DNA from 2 places in the Arthrobacter sp. UYEF3 genome. Region 2 is predicted to be linked to the other one. Evidence: riboswitches for the same ligand, from Rfam matches in the RefSeq annotation. Region 2 holds a riboswitch; the other holds the start of a gene.
What was found. Region 2 has a riboswitch for cyclic di-AMP ahead of ABIB14_RS16020 (hypothetical protein). Riboswitches for the same ligand answer to the same signal wherever they lie in the genome.

Region 1 (7,928 bases), on a different contig from region 2:
CGTCGGCCGCGGCCAGTCCTCGCATCATGCCGGGAGCGGTGTGCTGCGCCGGTGATGCCATGCCGTAGAGCATGCGGAACGGCATCAGTCTGGTCCGGCCAGGGTCGGGATCGATCATGGTGCCGCAAGGGACCTCGGTCACCGGCGGTGGCGCTGCGTGGCCAAGGGCGGCCAGCAGCGGGGCGCCGATCGTGGACAGCGCCATCATGGCGGCGAGCGGATTTCCCGGCAATCCGATAATGAAGCGCCCGTCCGGCAGCTCTGCCAGCACGGCGGGGTGGCCCGGACGCATGGCGATCCCATCAATCAGCAGCCGGCCGCCCAGTTCCTTCACCGTGCGCCGGAGATGGTCGGTGCCCGAGCGCCCGGTACCGCCGGTGGTGATGACGACGTCGGCCGGCAGTTGCCCGGCATCGACCAGTTCCCCGCCGTTCGCCGGGCCGGTCGCCGGGTCTGTGTCCGGGCCTCCCCCTAGGCCGGGGGCGTCGGTGTCCTCAAGGGCAGCGAGCCATTCCGCGTCGCTGTCGCCGATCTTGACCGCACCGGCGCTGATCCCGCCGAGCATTTCGACCACGGCGGACAGCTGCGGTCCGAAGGTGTCCCGTACCTTGCCCGGTCCGGGGACCCCGCTGCTGATGACTTCGGAACCGGTGAGCACGAGGCGGACCACTGGCTTGCCGAGCACCGGCAGGGCGTCATGCCCGGCAAGGGCTGCCAGGGCCAGATGCGCCGGGTTGAGCACGGTGCCGGCTCTGATCAGCACCTGCCCCGCCGGTGCCTCCTCTGCAGCCTGGCGGATGTGTTCGCCGCTTCGCGGTTCGCCGGGCCTGGCGCCCCCGCCCAGTTTCAGGACCGGCAACCCATCCTCGTCCGGGGCGATGATGCCGCTCTCACTGCGGAGCACGGCCTTCGCTCCCGCCGGGAGCAGACCTCCGGTGACGATCGGGCTGGCCTGGTGCGGAGCCAGCCGCTGACCGGGATCGGCCAGAATCCACGGACCACTGCCGTTGACGGCCCAGCCATCCATCGCGGAGGAAGCGTAGTGCGGCATGTCATGAAGGGCCTTTACGTCCGCCGCCAGGTTGCGTCCCAGCGCGTGGCGGAGCTGCACGGGCGCGGGCGGGATGGGAGAAGCGCAGCCATAGGCCAGCTGCCACGCTTCATGCCAGCTGTGGACAAGGTGCCGGTGCGGGGCCGCCGCGGGGTCACCGTCGCCGGCATCGGTTTCGGCATCGGTTTCGGCGCTGGAGCCGGCCTCCGGGGCGGCGGCGCCCGGCTCGGAATCGCTCTGGTCCGCGGCGGTCCTGTCGTGGTGGGGCCCGGGCGTCATGCCCCTGGAGCCTCGGCGGCGGCGTATTCCTTGGCCAGCTTCCGGGCCACTTCCATGGCTGCCTGCATTGATACGCTGTCGGTCGCCTGGCCGGAGCCGGAGGCAAGGCCGGCCGCGAAGCCGGCGATGAAAGTGGTCAGCGGCGCGGCAGGGCGGACGATCGAGTGGGCGGCCACGCCGGCCAGTCCCAGCACTTCGTCGATGTCGATCTGAACGTCCTCCAACTCGAGGGCCTGGAGCAGCGCGCGGCACCAGTCGTCGAGCGTTTCGTCCTGGCTTTTCACCGTTTGCCTCCAATGTCGAATTCGTCGCCGCGGACCGGGCCGGGGACGGATACTCCTAAGGCGGAGGCGTCGTCCCAGGTGTCCACGTCGTCAGTGGAACCGGGCGGAACCGGAACCGTGCACAGCTCAAGACTAGCAAGGAGAGCGAAGACGGAGCCTCCCTCCAGGGCGTTATGCCGGGCCGCGTCGGCGACGGCGTGTCGTAGCGCGGCCGTGCCATAAAGCCCCACGAGCGGCTGCTTGCGTCCGTCCGCCGAAACCGCCACGGCACCGTCGCGGCCGTCCGCGCCGGTGGCCATGGCGTCGAGCAAGGCGCCCACGGCGGCGACTACCCGCGGCATGTCGCAGGCGAGCACGAGGGTCAATGGCGTCGGGGCCGCGGCCGTGTCGACAGCCAGGGCGGACAGTCCGGCGGCGATCGCGGCGGCGGGACCTGAGAATGGGGGATCCTCCCGGCAGCCCAGCACTCCCGGCGGGAGTCCGCCGCGATCCGGCCCCACCACGACAGTCCTGCGGGCGCCGCGGGCCGCCTGCAGTGACCGCTCAAGCAGGGTGGCGCCGTCGACCGTCAACTGGGACTTGGGCACGCCGCCAAGCCGGGAGGACCGGCCCCCGGCGAGGATAACGGCGTCGTATTCCACTCGCCCAGCCTAGCCGCAGCTGCTGTGACAGGTCCTCCGGGGCCGGGCTCAGTGCGCCGGGCTCAGTGCGCCGGGCTCAGTGCGCCGATTCGGGCAGAAGGAACGGGTCCCAGGCCGGGGTGGGCTTCTCCAGTTCCTTAATCTGCCAGATGGTGCCCTTCGGCGGCCCCGGAACGAAGCCTAGCTTCCAGCCCATTTCGGCGGGCGTGTGGTCACCCTTGGCGTTGTTGCAGCGCAGGCAGGCAGCGACGAGGTTCTCCCACGTGTCCGCACCGCCCCGGGATTTGGGCTGGACATGGTCGATGGTGTGGGCCGCCTTGGCGCAGTAGGCGCAGCGATGATTATCCCGGCGCAGAACTCCCCTGCGGCTGACCGCCGTCAGGGTGTTGTAGCGGGGCCTGATGTACCGGTTCAGCAGGATAACCGTCGGGCGGCCGAGGATGTCCTGTGGACCCACCACGGGGTCGTCCCCTTCGGCCACCACGCTGGCCTTTCCAGTCAGCACAAGCACCAGCGCCCGGCGGAAGGTGACTACCGCCAGCGGCTCATATCCAGCATTCAGAACGAGAGTGCGCATCCGCATACCTCTTCACGGCCGCACCCGCCAGGGGCACGAGGGCCGGCTGCCCTCTGCATGGTCGGGCTAAGGATCGACACCACAAGAGTAAACACCGAAGGCCCGGATTGCCGAATTTTTTCCTCGGCGGGATTTCCGTGCGCCGCCGGACGGCGGGGGCCACAACGCAAAGGACCCCTGCCGGGGGCAGGGGTCCTTCAGAATGCTTACGGCCGGAGTCGGGCTGCGTTTTAGCCGGTGTTAGCCGCCGACGCGGATGAAGACCGGACCGGAACCGACGTTGACGCTGTACAGCGCGGTGGTCCCACCGTTCCAGCCGCCGTGGACGGCCATGCCGTTGCCGACATAGACAGCGATGTGGGCCATGCCCATGCCGCCGTTCTGGTAGTAGGCGATGTCGCCCGGCTGCGCCTCGGCGGCGCTTACCGTACGGCCCAGGGAAAGGTATCCTGCCGGCCAGCCGTGGTAGTTGATGCCCACCGCAGCCAGCGCGTTCGTGACAAGCATGGTGCAGTCCTGGGAAACGCCCATCTGCGCGTAGGCAGCCGCAGCAATCGAAGCACCCATGCCGCTGACAGCAGCCGGAGCCTTGGCTGCCGGGGAGGCGGTTGCCGGAGTGCCGGTGGCCGCGGCGCCGCGGGCCGCGGTGCCGTTGGAAGCGGCGGTATCAGTGGAAGCGACAGCTTCCTGAACCTTGACGACGGGCTTGGGCGCCTCGACGACCGGAGCCGGGGCCGTGGTGACGGACGTCTTGTCGTAGGAGATCGCGATGCTGGAGGCCGCGGAGATCGTGGCCGGTGCGGTGGACTGTACTTCCATGGCGGAAGCGGAGGTCGATTCGCGCTGAACGTTGGTCTCGGCAGCGTTGGCTGCGATACCGCTGGTCAGGACCAGGCCGGAGGCTGCAGCGATAACCGCGGCCTGACGACCCATGCCACCGGCGTTCTCGCCGACGGCCTTGGCAATAACAGCCAGCGAGTTGGTCTGGGTGACCTCCGCGCGGTGGCGTGCAGTTGCACGAGTAGTCATTCAGTTCTCTCTTTCGTGAGCCTTGTGTCCGCGCTGTTGTACAGGCGGCACTGAGTACGCTCCGGCATCTTGGGGGTACGCCGGATCGCCCCGAAACGGGTTTCTTTAGCGAAGGGTGTACTGCGAAGACGCGCCAAAAGCGGGAACTGCGGTGTGCGATCCGGTCCGGGCGCCGGCAAGGGCAACACGGAGCATGGAGTGCAGCGGGCTCAATTGAGCCGCGCCAGCGCGAAAACGCGCAGCATTGTGGCGTGAAGACATGAAAGTAGCCTCTCCCAATGCCTACGAGGTGAGCTGTCGGATTCGGATGGGAGTCACCCGGCCGCGCTGCTTCCTGGGAAGCTTTGCGACTTAACCCCAAGGCCTTCTTGCGAAGACCAAAATTGGTTCCCCCGCCCCTGCCAGACGATGTAATGCGAACGGACCTTGAGCGGTGGCAGAGCTAGGCAATCCACTCAAGAGCGCCAACTTCGGAGAAGTTGGCGTGCTTCCTACGGTACAGCAGTCGGGACTCAATGTCACATTCAGATCACGGCGAGTCACAGAAATGCGAGTCGTCCATCGGCTCGGCTTAGAGCCAGCCCAGCGGGTCAACAACTTCTCCGTTGACCATTACCTCGAAGTGGAGGTGGCAGCCGGTGGAGGCGCCGGTGGTCCCGCTCATCGCCACCACATCGCCACGGGAGACCTGCTGGCCCACCCGCACGCTGGAGGACGACAAATGGTTGTACGTGGTCTCCAGGCCGTTGCCATGGTCGATCACGACGCGGTTTCCGCCGCCGTAAGGGTGCCAGCCGGTGAAAGTAACGGTGCCGCTGGCTGCGGCGTGCACGGCGGTGCCGCACTGGGCGGCGTAGTCCTGACCGCGGTGAAATTCCCCGACGGCCCCGGTGATGGGACTGACCCGGTAGCCGAACGGTGAGGCGGTGACCATGGAATCCAACGGCGCTCCGAGGCTGCCGGCGGAGGCTGCCCGGGTGATGGTGCCGGCCGACTGGGCGCCCAGCAACTGCTTGAGCTTGCCGTCCGGGTCGACCTTGGTACCCACGGCGGTGCGGCTGAAGTCGATCTGCGCGGCCGCGGCCTTCACTTCAGGCTGCATACCGGCAGAAACCGAGCCGGCGCGGGCGGCGTCGGCGGCCACTACGGGGCCGGTGGCCGGAACGGCGACGGTGAGGACCAGTCCGGTGGAGGCCAGTGCGATGCCGGCCTTCTGTCCAACGCCGCTGACGGTGGCGAAGTCTGCTATCTGCCGGAGCGGACTCCGGCGTCCGCGGCGTTCGTCCCGGCGCGCGTCGCGCGGGCGCTCGGCGTAGTGGACGTCGGCCGGGCGCGGCTCGGGAGCGGGACCGGTCGCACGACGGCGGCCCCTGACGGTCTGGATGGTCAAGTACGGTTCCTCTCTGGAGAGCCTGCGAAGTTAGCTGTCGGATTCGGGTCAGAGAGATCAAAGACCCGGTCCGCCGGAGCAGGCATCCAGGCACAAAGGAGTCGAAGGGACCCCTCGTGGAGTTTGCTTGCCGCTAGCGGACTTCACCCCAAGGCTGTTGGATCAACAGCCGGAAGTGGTTCCCCCGCCTCTGCCAGAAAGTGACTCGTGTACTGATCCGCTGGCAGAGCTCGGCTTCGGATCCGGTAACGCTTTAGTATCGGTGCTAGTGCTCAACTATAGGGGATCAAGCCGCGCGGTAATAAATCCGTGATCTCACTTGTGGACAACTTCCGGGCTTCCCCCGGGAGAATTACCGTGCCAGGTTACCCGAGCGTAACGAACACGTGGGCCGCAACCTCGGGCGGCAGCTCCAGGGCGCCCTCGAAGTCCGGCACCCGCACCGAGATGTACTCCCCCACGCGTTCCAGCGACACCTTGGCGCCGGGACGGATTCCACCCTCATCCAGCTGAACCAGCAGCTCCGGCTCCACCTGGATGGGCTCGGCCAGCCGGCTCACGGTGACCCGGGAATCGGCGCCGTAGCCGGCCATGGCGTCGAGCAGGTTAACCACACCGTCCGTGGTTTCCGCCGCCGGGAGGCCGCCGAGTTCGGCGAGGCCGGGGATCGGGTTTCCGTAGGGTGACACGGTCGGGTGGTTGAGCAGATCGAAAATGCGCCGTTCGACGCGCTCGCTCATCACGTGTTCCCAGCGGCACGCTTCCTCATGGACATAGGCCCAGTCAAGCCCGATGACGTCGGCGAGCAGCCGCTCGGCCAGGCGGTGCTTGCGCATGACACCGACGGCGCGCTTCCGGCCCGTTACGGTCAGTTCGAGATGCCGGTCCCCGGAAACCACCACAAGGCCGTCCCGTTCCATGCGGCCGATGGTCTGGGAAACGGTGGGGCCGGAGTGCCGTAGCCGTTCGGCAATCCGGGCGCGGAGGGCGACGATGTTCTCTTCTTCCAGTTCCAGGATGGTCCGAAGATACATCTCGGTGGTGTCGATCAGATCCGTCATTCAGCTCAGCTCCTCGAGCGCCGTCCTTGCGTCATTCCCACCGTACAGCGCGCAGGATGCGCCCGGGCGAGATCCGCCATACGTCACCGGACAGCCTAGCCTATTTTGAATTACTCCGGATAATTCGGGTCGCCGCCCGGTCGCACGCCGCTAACCGGGTCCCGGGGCCGAACGTTTGACGTCTCAGTGACCGGACTATGACGGACGTATTTCCTGCCCGGCCGGGCCCGTCGGGCAGAATAAATCAGGGCCGAAACGAGACCTGCCCAGGATCCGTCCGAGCCCCGCCACGCACCCAGCCGAAAATTGGAGCCACTGTGAGCGACACCAGCATCACCATCCCCGCGAACCTCCTGCCCAAGGACGGACGGTTTGGCGCCGGCCCGTCAAAGGTCCGTCCGGAGCAGATGGAGGCACTGTCGGCGGCGTCGGCAACGCTGCTGGGTACCTCGCACCGCCAGGCGCCGGTGAAGAACCTTGTGGGGTCGGTCCGGACCGGGCTGAGCGACTTCTTCCGCGCCCCAGAAGGCTACGAGGTTGTCCTCGGCGTCGGCGGTTCCACGGCGTTCTGGGACATCGCCAGCTTCGGACTCGTAGAGAACAAGGCGCAGCACCTGTCCTTCGGCGAGTTCGGCTCGAAATTCGCCGCGGCCACCAATAAGGCGCCGTTCCTGGCCGAATCCTCAATCATCAAGTCCGAGCCCGGTACCCGCCCAGGGTCGCGGGCCGAAGCCGGCATTGACGCCTATGCCTGGCCGCAGAACGAAACGTCCACCGGTGTCGCCGCCCCGGTCAAGCGCGTGGCCGGGGCGGACGAGGGCTCCCTCGTGCTGGTCGACGCCACCTCCGCGGCCGGCGGTCTGGATGTGGATGTGGCGGAGGCCGATGTCTACTACTTCGCGCCGCAGAAGAACTTCGCTTCCGACGGCGGACTGTGGCTTGGCCTGTTTTCGCCGGCAGCCCTGGAGCGTGCCGCCCGGATCAAGGCCAGCGGGCGTTGGATCCCGGACTTCCTGGACCTCCAGACCGCGATCGATAACTCGCGGCTGAACCAGACGTACAACACGCCGGCGCTGGCCACCCTGGTGACCCTGGATGCGCAGGTGCAGTGGCTCAACAGCAACGGCGGCCTTGACTTCGCCGCCGCGCGGACCGCCGATTCGGCCGGACGCATTTACCGCTGGGCTGAGGCATCCTCCTACGCCGCGCCGTTCGTGGCCAAGGCCGAGGACCGGTCCAACGTCATCGCCACGATCGACTTCGACGACTCGATTGACGCCACCGCCATCGCGAAGGTCCTGCGCGCCAACGGCGTCGTCGATACCGAGCCGTACCGCAAGCTGGGCCGCAACCAGCTGCGCATCGCCACCTTCGTGGCGATCGAACCCGCCGACGTCTCCGCGCTGCTCGAGTGCATCGACTTTGTGGTGGGCGAGCTCAAGCACTAACACCGGCGGGGTCCCGGCAGGGACGCGTCAGCGGTCGACGGCGTCGTCCGGGTTATCCACCCGGATGACGCCGTCCGTCGTTGCGGTACCCGCCGGGACGACCCGGAAGTACCGCAGCCCCCGGGCACGGCGGTTGAAGCCGATCCGCAGGTGCTTCGCCCGGACAAT
Region 2 (7,928 bases):
CGACTGCCGGGTCGGGAGGGACAGACGGCGCCGCGGGGGCCACCGTCGTGTGCGGGACCACCGGTCCGGCGGGCGGAGCATTCGAGGCTGTTGCTGTTGCTGTTGCTGTTGCTGTTGTTGCGGACGCGCTGGCAGGGGCCGTAACGACGGCGGCCGTTGGGGGCGTCGACGGGTCGGCGGAGAACGACGCCGGGCTGCCTGCCCCGTCGGGTCCGGCGGTGCCCTGCGTTGACGCAGCGCTGCATCCGGTCAGCGATAAAGCGCCGAGGGAAACGGTAACGGCAATTTTTTTGAACAAGTGATCCCTTCGGGATATTGAATTGGTGCCAGCCCGGCAGGGGCCCGACGGAGCATCCGAGGCCCCGCAGGCGGGCCTGCGCCCGGGACCAGCCGTCAACGTTACGCGATCGTGACCTTTGTTCGCAAAACCGCAGCCGCGGTCCGATCACGCTCGGACCGGCAGTTGGTCTGCGGCAGGCGGAACAAAATAATTGCTCGCCGCCGCATCCGGGCAGCACCCCCGGCCGGTAGTAAGGGTGTAAGCAAAAAACGCCCGTATCCGGGCCTCAATGAGGAGTTCAAGATGCGTAAATCATTTTCTGCCGCCGCCGGAGCCCTAACGCTGCTGGCGGGGCTTGCTTTTGCAGCCCCGGCGCAGGCAAGCGAACAACGCCACGAGCACGACACAGCAAAACTCTCCGTGTTACACGGCGTGCCCGGACTCACCGTGGACGTCTGGGTCGATGGAAAGCTGACGCTGGATCATTTCAAGCCGGGAACCTTGGCAGGTCCGCTGGACGTCCCTGCGGGAGACCACGAGATTGCCATCACCGGGGCGGACGCCACCAGCGCCGACAATCCTGTGATCGGGCCCGTGGAAGTGGATCTGAAAGCAGGCCGGGACTATACAGCCGTGGCGCACCTGACGGCTGACGGTGAGCCCACGGCCACACTCTTCAAGAACGACACGTCCGCGGTCGGTGACGGCGAAGGCAGGCTGACGGTGCGGCACGTCGCCGCGGCACCCGCCGTCGACGTCCTCGCCGGCGGAACCCCAGTGATCGAGGGCCTTGAAAACCCCGGCCAGGAGAAGCTAACGCTCGACGCCGGTACCATCTCCGCCTCCGTGACGGCGGCCGGCAGCACCGAGGCGCTGATCGGACCGGCGGATGTAAAAATCAGCGAGGGGACTAACACGATAGTTTACGCTTGGGGCAGCCTGGCCGACCACAATCTCGGCATTGCCGTGCAGGTGGTGAAGCTGTCACGGCATGACGACTGAGCGGCCCGGGTGCTGCTGCTGAGTGGGCGCCCGACGGGTGGCGGGGCCGCGACGATTGCGGCCCCGCCAGCCGCCCCCCGACCTCTCCGCCATTGCAGTGCTGCCGGCGCCGGGGAATAATGACGTTCCACGGGTCTCATTTCCCGCTCTAAGGAGCACCGATGGAGACTGCCGATCGTGAATGGAACGTTGACATTGACCAGGCCTTCGCCGCGGGGGAGGAGCGAGCGCTCGCTGATGCCTACCGAATGCTCGCGCCTCTTGTCCATACGCTGGCCTTGAGGGCGTTGCGCGAGCATAGTGCCGCCGACGACGTTACTCAGGAGGTCTTCATCCGCGCTTGGAAGTCGCGAACCAGTTACCGCCCGGACGCCGCACGGTTGCCCGCCTGGCTGATCGGAATCACCCGGAATGCCATTACCGACGCCTTGTCTGCCCGCTCCCGTCGACGGGACGTTGAAGGGGCCGCCCTGCAGTTGGTCAACGATCCCGCAGCCAGCCCGGGCAGGCCGACCGCCGACACGCTGGCGGACCGCCTGACACTGGACGACGAACTCGAGCGGCTGGGCAACCCCCAGACAGCCATCATGCGGCTGGCGTTCTACGAGGATCTGACCCACGACCAGATCTCGTCCCGGCTCAACCTTCCGCTTGGCACGGTCAAGAGCCATATCCGTCGTAGCCTTGCCCGGCTGCGGTCCCGGTTGGAGGTGGAACATGGATCATCCTGACGATGATCTCCTCGATCTGCTGGCGCTGGGTGAACGGCCCGCCAGCGAGGCGGAGTCGGTCCACCTGGACAGCTGCAATGAGTGCCGGGCGATGCTCAACGCGCTGCAAAATACCGTGTTTGCAGCGACGATCAATCCGGAACACGTGCAGCTGGAGGCGCCGGGCAGCCATAACTGGGCCGCTATCCATCAGGCACTGGGGCTGTCCCCGGCCCTGGCCGGGGATCCGCTGCTGCGCCCGCCCGCGGTCATCGCCGGGCGCCCCTACGAGGGCACGGCCCGCGGGGGGCTCCACGCTGAACCGAGGCCGCTCACACCCGATACCCGGCAGCCTGGCAGGCGCAGGCCGCGGCACAGCCCGCGCGGACGGTCGTGGGTCCTGGGCTTGGCGGCGGGGGTCGCGCTGGGCGCCGCCGGCGCGTGGACGGCATTGACCTTTCTTGGCTCCGCCGAGCCGCCGGTGTCAGCCCCGACACCACCGCCCACGGCGGCAGTCGTCGCTGAAGCAGCACTGGGTCCGCTGGCGGGGCACTCCGCCAGCGGCACTGCGCTCGTGGAGAGGCTCCCGGACGGAACCCGGCAGTTGATTATCAGCCTTCCCGAGGAGAAGCTCACGGGTTTCCGCGAGGTCTGGATGGCATCCGCGGATCTGTCCAAGATGGTCAGCCTGGGGGTCCTGGGCCAGGGACCGGGTGCCTTTGTCATCCCTGGCGGCCTCAACCTGGCCGACTATCCGGTGCTCGACGTTTCCAACGAGCCCTACGATGGGGATCCGGCCCACTCCGCGGAGAGCATCGCGCGGGGGAAGTTCACGGTGGCGGGTTGACCGGGACGAGCCCCGCCGTGAGGCGACGGCGGCGCAGACACGACAAAATGGACCCATGAGCGATGCCGGCGACTTCATTGACGGGGCGCTGCAGAATGAAAGCTCATGGCAGCGGGCCGAGGAAGCGCAGGCCCGTTTTGGTCCGGAACTGAAGTGCTACGGCGCTTCGGTCGGCGCGGTCCGCGGCACGGTCCGGGACGCGCTCCGCCGCTACCGGATCCTGGGCCGCGACGAACTGACCGCGCTCAGCTCGGAATTGTGGGCGGTCCCCGTCTTCGAACGGCGCCTCGCCGCCGTCGTGCTCCTGCAGTCCTGTGTGGCCATGCTGGACAACTCGGACCTGACCCGGATCGAGGGCTTCGTGCGCGGCTCAGGGTTCCGCGAGCTGGCGGATCCACTGGCGGTCGACGTCGTCGGACCGCTCATCGCTGGCCTCGACGGCGCCCGCAGGAGCCGTTCCGAGGCGGTCCTGGAGCGGTGGCGGAAGGATCCGGACCCGCGGCTTCGGCGTTCGGCTGCACTGGTGCGCGAGGCGATTGATGCTGCCAGTGGCCTGGCGTCCCCAAAGCGCTCCCGGCCGGGTTAGATGGCGGGACGGCGTTCCACCACGGCGTACGCCCTGCCGTCCAGGAACTGCCAGCCGGTCACCACCATAAAACCGAGCGAATCCACCCGGTCGTTAAGGACGTGGATATCGAAGCCGCCGTCGCGCGGTTCGGCGTCCCAGGTGGCCACATGGATTTCCCTCTCCTCGAGAACCAGCAGCTCGGTATTGACGTCAAAGTCCCCCTGCGGCTGATCGGTCAACTGGCAGATTGCGACACAGGGGCTGTTCATGAGGACCTCCACTCGGTGTGCGCTTAATGCCTTTATCCTATGCGTGCCGCATATCGGCGAACTAGGGATATTCCCCGCAACGACACGCCTGCGTTACCTGAATGTGACATTGCCGCCCAACTCCGTTACCGTTGTTGGGTGCCTGTTGTATCCGATACGGGCGCTCCCGAGCCGATTGCCTAACTCTGCCGCGGCCCGGGATCCGAATGCAACCTTCTGGCAGGGACGGGGAAACCACATTCGACCTGCAATTTTGACAGGTCTTGGGGTGAAGCCGCACAGCGCCCGTTCTGACGGGCCCGCGGCCGGGTGCCTCCCATCCGAATCCGACAGCTCACCTCGCAGGCATTGGGAGAGGCTACATACATGTTCTCAAGCACTACTGCTGCGCGCCATCGCTCCGACGCCACCGCCGGTCGGTCCTCAGCATTTTCCGTGAAGTCAGGCACCATCGGCCGCCAGGCCGCAGTAATCCTTGCAGCCTCCGGACTCGTCCTCACCAGCGGCATGGCGGCCAACGCCGCCGCTGCACCGGTACAGCTCGACGCAGGCCCCGCATCGAACGTTGACGTCACCAGCAAAGTCTCGACGCCGGTCACGGCCGATTCCGCCGTGCAGGTCAGCTTCGACCGTTCTGCCGTCGCAACGTCGCCGGCTCCCGTAACCGAGCAGCCAGCCGCAGTCCCGGCAGTCGCCGTTGCCGCGACCGTCGCCGTTGCGCCGGTCGCGGTGCAGGCTCCGGCCGCACCCAGGATCACCGCTCCCAAGATCACCGTACAGGCGGCCCCGGCGAAGGCACCGGCCCCCGCGGCGGCGGCCGGTGGCGTCAATGCCGCCATGCTCGCGTCCGCCTACGCCCAGATCGGCATCATCCAGGACTGCACCGCCATGGTGGAGAAGGCCCTCGGCGCGGCCGGTCACCCGGTGGGCGACCTCGGTCCCCAGCAGTTCCTGGGCCACGGGACCGTAGTGGCAACCCCGCAGCCCGGCGACATGATCGTCCAGGCCGGCCACGTCGGCATCTATGCCGGCAACGGCCAGGTAATCAGCGGCGGCATGAACGGAACCAACCAGACCATCGTGCACCCGCTGTCCTGGCTGACCGCCACCGGCGGCGTGACGTTCGTCCGCGCCTAAAGCGTAATCAGGGCTGAAGAACCCCTCTTCACTGGCCACTGGCCGGCTGTCGTTAAGACAGCCGGCCAGTGGCCTTTGTCGGGCTGGAGTACCGCAGCAACACAACCCCGTTGCCAAACGTCCGGGTCTCGACGAGCGTGAGCGGGGTGGTGCTGTCCGCGGGTTTGAACAAGGGTGTCCCGCGGCCAATCAGCACCGGATGAACGTAGATCCAATACTCGTCGATGAGCCCGAGCCGGCGGAAGGAGTCGGCCAGGTCGGCCCCGCCAAGGGCCAGGTCACCACCGGATTGGGCCTTCAATGCCAGGACGTCATCGACGACGACGTCGCGCACCACTGTGGAATTCGCGCCGGCACCCTCGAGGGTCCTGGAATAGACAACCTTGGGCATCTCCCGCCAAATTCCGGCGAACTCGACCATGGACGGCGTGCTGGACGGGTCGTGGTCCGCCGTCGGCCAGAAGGCGTCCATCAGCTCATAGGTGACGCGGCCCTCCAGAAACGCGTCCATGCTGCGGGATCTTTCGTTGAAATGGCTGTGGAGTTCCTCGTCCACCATGTGCCAACCAATGTCCCGGTTGTGACCCTCCACGAACCCGTCGAGTGATACCTGCAGTGCCAGGATGATCTTCCGCATGGCCTGAGCCTACGCGCCGGCTGCCGGCGCGGAAAAATGGCACTGGGCCCCGCAATCAGCAAGATGCTGCCGGTCTGTTGTCCGCTGATGCTGGCAGCATCGGTTGGAGCCAAATTCGGCAACATCATGCCGGCTAGTGCCAACCGTACGGCCCTTGCCGCGGCTGCCGCCATCCGGCTCGAGGAGTTGCTGCAGCAGGCCCGTCAGGCCGATGAGCAGCAGCAGCGCGCCCGCGAGTTTCGGGCCGGTGCTTCTTGAGCTGAGTGACTTCCTCACCACGACGCTGCATGGTGGGCGCCCCGCACTGATTTCCGAACTCAGTGCTTGGCGCCTTTGGCCGCTACCGGCACGGCGAACGACTTGGCGGCCCTCGAGCCTGCAGCGGCGCTAGCGGCGATGGTGACCAAAGCGCCCAGGAGCAGCGCGGCATCTTCCCCAGGTTGCAGCACATGGAGTTGGTTGCCAATGCTGGCTGCTGCCACGGGGACGCCCAGCTGGGCAGCCGAGATGACGCCCAGCGGCAGGGGGACCCCAAAGGCCCTTAACCCGGCGTGGAGCAGCACCGTCCCGAGCCCCAAAGATAAGCCCAGGAAGATCATGTCCGGATGCCCGGCGAGGTCACGGAGGTTCAAGGAGGCACCCAGCCACACGAAAAAAATCGGGCCCAGGAAGCCGTCGCTGACGCCGAAGAGCTGCCGTGCCAGCCGCCGCGGTTCGCCGACGGCTGCCACCGCCAGGCCGAGCGAGAACCCGGCCAGCATTACCGAGACGTGGCCGAAGCTGGCGACCCCGGCCAGCGCGAAGAGCAGAACCAGCTGAATGCGCAGCTCCAAGGCAAACTTGCGGTCCTCCGAGAGCCGGTGCATGCGCCGGCGGGTACCGCTGCGCTCCAGCGAGCGCAGCGCGAAGAAGAGCGCCACGGCGCATGCCCCCACAGCGAGCGCTCCGAGGGCTGCGCGGCCGGCGTTCGGGGGGTCCACCGCCAGCGGCAGCGCGACAATGCAGGCGATGTCAGCCAACGCCACCTGGGCGGTCATGGCCACCACCTGCGGCCCGCCCAGGCGCAGGGAATCGACAATCGGGAGGACCAGCGCGGCCGATGAGGAGGCCAGCAGCACCACGTAGAGCGGACCGTGTCCGGTGCCAAACGCCAGGCCCATGCCGGTGCCGATGACCACAGCCGCGATGGCAGCGATCACGGCCCGGCTGAAGCCTTTGCCGAGAGCAGAGCGGATCTGGGGATCCCTCACCGGCACGCGGCTTCCGGCCACAAACATCATCAGCGCAAAACCGATGTTCGCCAGCAGGCTGAAACTGGGATCCGCCGGATCGACCAGAGCGAACCCCGTCCGCCCGATCACGATGCCTGCCAGCAATTCGCCCAGGACCACCGGCAGGCGCCAGCGGACCGGCAGTGCGAGCAGGGGACCGGCCAGGGCGACGACGGCGATCAGCGCCAGGGACAGGAATGTCACCCTGCGCCCGCCCCGGCGGTTCCGCGGGCTGCCACGGGCGCCAGCTTCACAGGAATGGGAGTGTTCTCGTCGGTGAGATAGGAAGCGCAGACCCGGTGGTAGCCGTCGGCGATCTGGGCCGCGATGCCGGAGCGGAGGTCGCCGCGGACCATCAGCACCGGCGAGAGCTTCTTGCCGGCCGCTATCTTGGCAAGATCCGAGGCGACGTGGGGGTTCTCCTTTGTCAGCAGCGGCAACCCCGACGCGCGCAGGATGTCCTTCGCCAGCTGGTGGGTGACCGGGAGGCTGCGCAGAGCCTGCACGGTGGCAGCGGCGCTGACATCGTCGGTAAGCAGGGCAAGATAACGTTCCGCGGCCGGGTAATCGTGTTCCTGGGGTTCCGAAAGCCAAATGACGGATGCCGCCGGACTGTTTTTCCTGGATTCTTTCGCCATGGAATGAGACTAGTCCTGGCCGTCGTCCTCCGCTCCTGGCCCGGTCATTACCCTTAGAACGCCACCTGCACGGACAGCAGGCCCACGCCGTCTTTCCGCCCGGACAGAATGCGGCAGAATTCCAGCGCGTCCAGCTCAAGAGTCGGCACGGCGTCGTCCCGGGCCGGGACGCCTGAGGAAAAGCTGCCACCGGCATCTCCGGTGAGCCGGAGCCGGTACGGTTGGCCGTGCCGCGTGGCCCATTCCCTGACCACATCCGCGACGATCACGCCGTCGTGCCCGGCATCGGGTGGGAGGGTCTGTCCCGTCGCGCGGCCCAAATCGATCCGGTGCATCCACGGATCCCTGGTGAGGACGGTGTCGATCAGGAACCCCAGGCTCCACCATTCCTCACGGCCGCTTACGTACTGGGCAGGATTCATCACCCGGTGCCGCAGGACGCCGGGAATAAGGAGGCGGCCGCGGACCGCTTTAGGTCCGATCTTCTGCAGTTCCCGGACGAGCTCGTCCGTGGTGCTGCCCATCCGTTCCCGGACCTGCAGCGCGGTCAGGGCATCAATGAAGGCGCC

Region 1: linked by a shared signal. The riboswitch ahead of ABIB14_RS01920 (M23 family metallopeptidase) and the one ahead of ABIB14_RS16020 (hypothetical protein) in region 2 are both predicted to bind cyclic di-AMP.

Annotation. Positions count from the first base shown of each region.
Region 1 covers NZ_JBEPNK010000002.1:96,201-104,128, reverse strand. The annotation lists gene ABIB14_RS01945 (molybdopterin-binding protein) at 1-1,330, opposite strand, end outside; gene ABIB14_RS01940 (DUF6457 domain-containing protein) at 1,327-1,614, opposite strand; gene mobA (molybdenum cofactor guanylyltransferase) at 1,611-2,255, opposite strand; gene ABIB14_RS01930 (HNH endonuclease) at 2,332-2,832, opposite strand; gene ABIB14_RS01925 (NlpC/P60 family protein) at 3,073-3,861, opposite strand; cyclic di-AMP (ydaO/yuaA leader) riboswitch at 4,127-4,296, opposite strand; gene ABIB14_RS01920 (M23 family metallopeptidase) at 4,433-5,251, opposite strand; cyclic di-AMP (ydaO/yuaA leader) riboswitch at 5,256-5,467, opposite strand; gene ABIB14_RS01915 (iron-dependent transcriptional repressor DtxR) at 5,617-6,312, opposite strand; gene serC (phosphoserine transaminase) at 6,630-7,760, shown strand; gene ABIB14_RS01905 (MFS transporter) at 7,788-7,928, opposite strand, start outside.
Region 2 covers NZ_JBEPNK010000028.1:921-8,848, reverse strand. The annotation lists gene ABIB14_RS16050 (hypothetical protein) at 1-298, opposite strand, end outside; gene ABIB14_RS16045 (DUF4397 domain-containing protein) at 584-1,282, shown strand; gene ABIB14_RS16040 (RNA polymerase sigma factor) at 1,444-2,013, shown strand; gene ABIB14_RS16035 (anti-sigma factor) at 2,000-2,839, shown strand; gene ABIB14_RS16030 (DNA alkylation repair protein) at 2,895-3,425, shown strand; gene ABIB14_RS16025 (hypothetical protein) at 3,422-3,676, opposite strand; cyclic di-AMP (ydaO/yuaA leader) riboswitch at 3,853-4,038, shown strand; gene ABIB14_RS16020 (hypothetical protein) at 4,043-4,813, shown strand; gene ABIB14_RS16015 (dihydrofolate reductase family protein) at 4,866-5,450, opposite strand; gene ABIB14_RS16010 (hypothetical protein) at 5,487-5,708, shown strand; gene ABIB14_RS16005 (cation:proton antiporter) at 5,768-6,925, opposite strand; gene ABIB14_RS16000 (hypothetical protein) at 6,922-7,359, opposite strand; gene ABIB14_RS15995 (maleylpyruvate isomerase family mycothiol-dependent enzyme) at 7,413-7,928, opposite strand, start outside.